Regions from separate parts of the Bacillus sp. ISL-46 genome, predicted to be linked through region 1. Evidence: riboswitches for the same ligand, from Rfam matches in the RefSeq annotation. Region 1 holds a riboswitch; the other holds the start of a gene.

What was found. Region 1 has a riboswitch for glycine ahead of glyA (serine hydroxymethyltransferase). Riboswitches for the same ligand answer to the same signal wherever they lie in the genome.
Region 2: it holds a riboswitch for glycine, as region 1 does, so the genes downstream of both, gcvT (glycine cleavage system aminomethyltransferase GcvT) here and glyA (serine hydroxymethyltransferase) in region 1, are expected to answer to the same signal.

Annotation. Positions count from the first base shown of each region.
Region 1 is NZ_JAGGQR010000021.1:49,820-53,330, forward strand. Features, by position in the region: gene sdaAA (L-serine ammonia-lyase, iron-sulfur-dependent, subunit alpha) at 1-20, opposite strand, end outside; gene J7E67_RS13630 (serine dehydratase beta chain) at 20-532, opposite strand; gene glyA (serine hydroxymethyltransferase) at 548-1,798, opposite strand; glycine riboswitch at 2,040-2,142, opposite strand; gene J7E67_RS13640 (amino acid permease) at 2,255-3,511, opposite strand, start outside.
Region 2 is NZ_JAGGQR010000068.1:6,467-9,977, forward strand. Features, by position in the region: gene J7E67_RS26630 (DEAD/DEAH box helicase) at 1-1,662, opposite strand, end outside; glycine riboswitch at 1,840-1,927, shown strand; glycine riboswitch at 1,931-2,010, shown strand; gene gcvT (glycine cleavage system aminomethyltransferase GcvT) at 2,097-3,203, shown strand; gene gcvPA (aminomethyl-transferring glycine dehydrogenase subunit GcvPA) at 3,222-3,511, shown strand, end outside.

The sequences.
Region 1 (3,511 bases):
TTCATGGACTGTATCTTCATTAAATTGCCTCCATAAGTACTTTCCCTCTTGGTTGATAAGAACTAGCAAGGACTGTAAAGTCATCGCCTGCACTTAAACGAATATCTACCATCTTCTCGTTAATCATAAAGATTTTTGATAAGCCTCCACCAAGTGATGCACCGCCAACCTTTACAACACGATCTTCGTATTTCACTGTCACGATTGTTGTATTTGGGTGGTCATAGTAGTCACAGATATCTTCAAATTCGAAATTGTACTGCATGCCAACCTCTTTTGCCCACTCCAATGAATGTTTAATGCGTGTATCATCGGTATCCATCCCAAGCAATCCGCCAAGAAGTGCTTTATCTGTTCCATGTCCTTGATAAGTTTCAGCAAAGGAATCATAAAATACAATATTGACCTCTTGTGGACAATCTCCTAACAGTTCATAAATAAATTTCCCGATAGATACGACACCTGCTGTATGAGAACTCGACGGTCCCACCATAATCGGGCCAATAATGTCAAAACAACTCTGAAATTCCATCCTCATACCCCTTTCTTATACTGTGATTGCCTGTTGAAATAACGGATAGACGCCACAAATTGCTTTGGTTGTTTCTTTTGCTTTCTCAAGTACGACTTTGTCCCCTTTGCTCTTCAAAACAGCTGCGATAACTTTCCCGATTTTCACCATATCATCCTGTTTCATACCTCGTGTCGTTAAAGCCGCTGTTCCCATGCGAATACCGCTCGTAACAAACGGCTTTTCTGGATCAAATGGAATCGTATTTTTATTTACAGTAATGCCCGCTTCTTCTAATAATTTTTCTGCTTCTTTTCCAGTTAAATTCCACGGACGTAAATCTAAAAGGACGATATGATTATCCGTTCCACCAGAAACAAGGGCTGCACCTTCATTTTTTAATGTTTTGCCTAGTGTGTCGGCATTTAGAATGATTTGTTTCGCATATTCCTTAAAGCTTGGCTGCAATGCTTCATTGAATGCAACCGCCTTAGCTGCAATAATATGCATTAACGGGCCGCCTTGAATCCCTGGGAACACCGATTTATTAATGGCTTTTATCATCTCTTCATCATTTGTTAAAATAATGCCGCCGCGCGGTCCTCGGAGCGTCTTATGCGTAGTGCTCGTTACAACATCTGCGTATGGAACCGGCGATGGATGAAGACCAGCTGCAACAAGTCCCGCAATATGCGCCATATCTACCATGAATTTTGCGCCAACTTGATCAGCAATTTGTCTAAACCGTGCAAAATCAATCGTTCTAGTGTAAGCACTTGTACCTGCAATGATCAATTTCGGTTTTTCTTTATTCGCGATCGCTTCCAGTTCATCATAATCAATCAATTGAGTATCTTCTCTCACACCATAGGAGACTACCTCAAACCATTTTCCTGAAACACTAACAGGACTTCCGTGCGTTAAGTGTCCGCCATGTGAGAGGTTCATCCCCATCACTTTATCACCAGGTTGAAGCAGAGCGAAAAATACAGCAAAATTTGCTTGTGCACCTGAGTGAGGCTGAACATTGGCATATTTAGCACCAAACAGCTGAGTTAGGCGGTCAATCGCTATTTGTTCTGCCACATCGACAAATTCACATCCGCCATAGTAACGCTTCCCTGGATAGCCTTCTGCATATTTATTCGTCATCACACTTCCCATTGCTTCTAAAACATCTTGGCTTACGAAGTTTTCAGATGCGATCAACTCCAATGTTTGATGCTGACGATGCTGCTCTTTCCGAATTGCTTCAAAAATAGTTGAATCATTTTGTTGTAAACTCATCCCGTTTCCCCCTTGATTCGTTGTTTTAGCTACCTCTATCTGTGTTTAACCTCGGATTTTATCTGTTCATTCTCAAGATAAAATCTGAAGCGAAACATACTTTTTTGCACGCAAAAAAGGACAGAAAAGGGTAGCACATGGCTTACTTCTACCCTTCTCTGTCCTTTTACCTGAGAGTTTAAGTTCGATTAAGAACCTTCCCCTTTGGTGGCAAATACTTTATCTGCGCTCTCCAGAGTTGCGTCCAATTGTGGTTCCATCTACCTGAGAGATTTGTTCCAAGGGTCTTTTTGGAACTTGCTCCTTCGGTGGCGTGTAAACTTGCACTCTCCCACAACCATCTTCCGCTTATTTATTTTTATTATTTTCAGAATAATAGTAAATGCAATCTAAGTCAAGCTTTTTTGAAAGCGGAAACATTATTTATTAATAAAAGTTATTTTTTTGGGTTGCCACTTAATTTTCTGCTACTTTTTGTTGATTCTCCTGATCCGCATAATTCTCCCGATCCGCATAATCCGCCTTCTTTATCAACATCTTATAAATCGCAATCAGCATGATAAACCAGACAGGTGTTACGAATAAGGCAACACGAGTGTCTTCCGCAAGTGCAAGTACGACAAGCACGAACGCTAGGAAGGCAAGGATTAAGTAATTGGAAAATGGATAAAGCGGCAATTTAAATTTGTTCACTTTCGCTAGATCTGGTCTGGTTTTGCGGTATTTCAAATGACTGACGACAGTAATACCCCAAATAAAGATGAAACATACTGTAGAAATACTTGTAATCAGCGTAAATACTCCTTCTGGCATTACATAGTTCAACACAATGGCAATTAAAATAACAACAGTGGAAAAGAACAATGCATTGGAAGGTACCTGACGAGAAGTAAGTTTTGCAAATGGTACAGGTGCATTTTTATCTCTGGCAAGTGAGTATACCATCCGGCTTGTACTGAAAATGGCGCTGTTACATGCCGATGCTGCAGATGTTAGAACGACAAAATTGACGATACCAGCAGCTGCAGCGATACCAACCGCCACGAATACTTGAACGAATGGGCTTTTCGCTGGATTGATGGCGTTCCACGGATAAATACTCATAATGACAATAAGGGCGCCAATGTAGAAAATTAATACCCGAATAGGAATATTATTGATTGCTTTTGGGATAACTTTTTCCGGGTCTTCTGTTTCACCAGCAGTAAGTCCTACAAGTTCAATGCCAACAAACGCAAACACCACCATCTGGAATGAGAGAATAAAGCCATTTATGCCATTTGGGAACATGCCGCCGTGACTCCATAGATTCGTGAAACTGGATGCGCCTGAATTTGTGGAAAAGCCTTTAATAATCATGAAAATCCCGATAACAATTAATGCAAGAATCGCAATAACTTTAATTAATGCGAACCAGAATTCCATTTCGCCAAAAAGCTTTACGGTTGCAAGGTTCATGATTAGCAAAACGACTAGTGCAATTAATCCTGGCATCCATTGTGGTACATTTGGAAACCAAAACTGAGTATAGAGACCAACTGCTGTTAAATCGGCCATAGCGATTGAAATCCAGCAAAACCAGTAGGTCCAGCCAGTAATAAATGCTGCCATATTACCTAAATAGTCTCTAACAAAGTCAACAAAAGAATGATATTTCAAATTGGATAAAAGCAGTTCTCCAAGTGCACGCATGATTAAAAAGCAAATGACACC
Region 2 (3,511 bases), on a different contig from region 1:
ATCTCCCTTCTTCATGTCCTGAGCAAATTCAATCATTGATGATAAATTTTCCATTTTAATTCGCATTTCGCCTTCGGATGAGGATTGTCCAAAAATATCGATTAAATGGTCTTCTATATTGCCAAATTCCAACTTTGTTAATATATCGTCAAGTTCACCAATTACTTTTTCAAATAAATGTATTTTCTCATAAAGAAGCTTCAAAATATGTTCTTCGACAGTATTTTTTATCGCAAAATTATAAATCATGACATCCTTTTCCTGGCCCAGACGATGGATACGACCAATTCGTTGTTCGAGCCTCATTGGATTCCATGGCAAATCAAAGTTAATTATATGATTACAAAATTGAAGGTTAATACCTTCACCGCCTGCTTCAGTTGCAATAAGGACTTGAGCGTGCTTTTGGAATAATTCTCTCATCCAGTCCTTTTTTCCACGCTTAAAGCCGCCCCGAAAAGGGACAGATGAAATTCCATGCTGTTTTAAATACCATTGGAGGTACATTTGTGTTGCACGGTATTCTGTAAAAATAATCACTTTATCATTTACTTTTTGAATTAATTCTAATGCTTTTTCCGCTTTTGAATTCTTCTGGACAGCTTCGACTTTTGTTATTAAATACTGAATTTGTTCTTCGAAAGCTGGGGTTGGATTTTCCTTTTTTTGCAGCATGTTTTTTAATGTATAAAAAACTGCTTCTCTACTGCTGCATGCCTCACGCTGTAATGTCATTACGGAGAATGAACTTGCCTGTGCCCAATTCCCCTCATTTTTTAATTCAGTAATTGACTCATAAAGATCTTTCTCCTCTTGAGTGCATTCAATCGGAATGGTTTCCACATGCCTTTTCGTCCACTCAATGCCTGTATCTGCCCGCCGGTTCCGAATCATAACCTTGTTTACTAATTCTTTTAAATGCTCATCATCATTTAATGAACGTGCATCTCGTTTGTATTTTTCAAAGAATGTCGTTTCGCTGCCTAAATGTCCTGGTTTTAATAATGAAACCAGATTAAAAATTTCCTCGATACGGTTCTGAATGGGTGTTGCCGTCAATAGTAAACAAAATTTCTTTTTCAGATTTTGGACAAATTCGTAGTTTTTTGTTTTGTTATTTTTAAGTTTATGGGCTTCATCAATGATAATTAGGTCATAGTCCTGCTTGAAAATGATGTCTCGGTGTGGATTCCGTTTGGCCGTATCAATCGACGACACGACGACATCACATTGTTCCCATACATAACTTTTTCTTTGTGAAATGGCTGGAATGAAAAATTTGCTATTCAACTCCATCGACCATTGAGTAACTAACGATGCAGGGACAAGAATTAATACCTTTTTCACCAATCCGCGAATCATATATTCTTTTAGAATAAGCCCGGCCTCAATCGTTTTTCCGAGTCCTACTTCATCGGCAAGGATGGCTTTCCCATTCATGTTTTCAATTACTTGTTTTGCTGTTTCAAGCTGGTGAGGAAGTGGGGTTAGATTGGGTAAATGGCTTGGTGCCAATAAACCCTTGAAATCTGGAATGACGAGATGTTTTTCAACTCCAATTGCTAGTTTAAAAAGTTCCCAATTCCCCCATGGACCATCGTTTTCAATTCTATGTAAAAAATCATCCTTCCAGGAGGAATCAAATTCAATTTCGATCGACATGGTTCCAGCTCCTTTTTGTTCAATTTCCAGCTTTATTCTTTTCTAATAAAGTTATTGCTCAATGTATTATTTTAATGTTAGGATGATAATAGCTTTGAATGTTTTAAATATTTTAATAAAGTAATTTATTTTATAAGTATAATTAGTATGACCAATTTGGATAATATTATAATGCGAATGATTATAAGGGGAGAGACTACTTATGTAGCGCCGAAGGAGCAAGCAGAAATGTGAATCTCTCAGGCAAAAGAACTCTTGTAGGACGCAGCTCTGGAGAGCGCTGCTAGCTTTAAGCAGCCACCAAAGGGGAAAGCCTTTCTAGGTAAACTTTCAGGTGCAAGGACAGAGACCTTCTTACGTTTCATAGGAGGTTTCTGTCCTTTTTTAAATTTTCCAAGGAATAATTTGTGCCAAAGATTGAAGGGGGATTAAGAATGTCTGATTTAAAACGAACTCCACTTTTTGATGTGTATAAAGAATGGGGTGGAAAAACTATTGATTTTGGTGGTTGGGCACTGCCGGTCCAATTCTCTAGCATTAAAGAAGAGCATGAAGCTGTTCGCTCTTGTGCAGGATTATTTGATGTTTCCCATATGGGTGAAGTAGAAGTAAAAGGCACTAATAGCTTAGCATTTTTACAAAAAATGCTGACTAATGACATTTCAAAAGTAAAAAATGGAGGTGCCCAGTACACCGCCATGTGTTATGAAAATGGCGGTACAGTTGATGACCTGCTTGTATATAAAATTGAAGACAATCATTACCTTTTAGTAGTAAACGCATCAAATATTGAAAAAGATTACAAATGGCTTGAAGACCATTTAACTGGTGATGTCTCTTTAGAAAACTTATCGGAAAAAACAGCACAGCTGGCTATCCAGGGACCACTTGCGGAAAAAGTATTGCAAAAGCTTGCGGGAGATAATGATTTAAGCCAAATTGGCTTTTTCAAATTCCAACAAGATGTAATCCTAAATGGGAAAAAGGCACTGGTATCAAGAACTGGTTATACTGGTGAAGATGGCTTTGAAGTGTATTGCGATGCAGAAGATGTTGTGGACCTTTGGAGAGAAATTTTAACTGCAGGTAAAGAAGATGGAGTAATCCCATGTGGATTAGGGTCACGCGACACACTTCGCTTTGAAGCAGTTTTAGCGCTTTATGGTCAAGAACTATCTCCAGAAATTTCACCACTTGAAGCTGGAATTGGCTTCGCTGTGAAATTAAACAAAGAAGATGACTTTATCGGGAAACAAGCGTTAATCCAACAAAAAGAAAAGGGTTTAACAAGAAAATTGGTTGGAATCGAAATGATTGATCGTGGGATTCCACGTCATGGCTACCCTGTTTATAAAGATGATCAGTTAATTGGTGAGGTTACAACTGGAACGCAATCACCCACGTTAAAGAGGAATATTGGTCTTGCCCTAATCAATGCAGAATTTGCGGGTCTTGAATCCGAAGTTGAAGTTGAAATTCGCGGCAAACGTTTAAAAGCTACTGTAGTTCCAACACCTTTTTATAAAAAAGAAAAGAAATAACAGAAGGGAGTTAGGTTTATGAAACATCGCTATTTACCTATGACTGAACAAGATAAGAAGACTATGCTTGAGGCAATTGGTGTTTCCTCTATTGATGAACTGTTTAGCGATATCCCTGAGAAAGTAAGATTTAAGGGTGAGTACAATATAAAAGCGGCAAAGTCTGAAACAGCCTTAATGAAAGAGCTTTTTAAGATGGCAAGTCGGAACGCTGACCTGAAAAGAAACGTATCTTTTATAGGTGCAGGTGTTTATGACCATTACATGCCTGTAATTGTCGACCATGTTATTTCTAGATCAGAATTTTA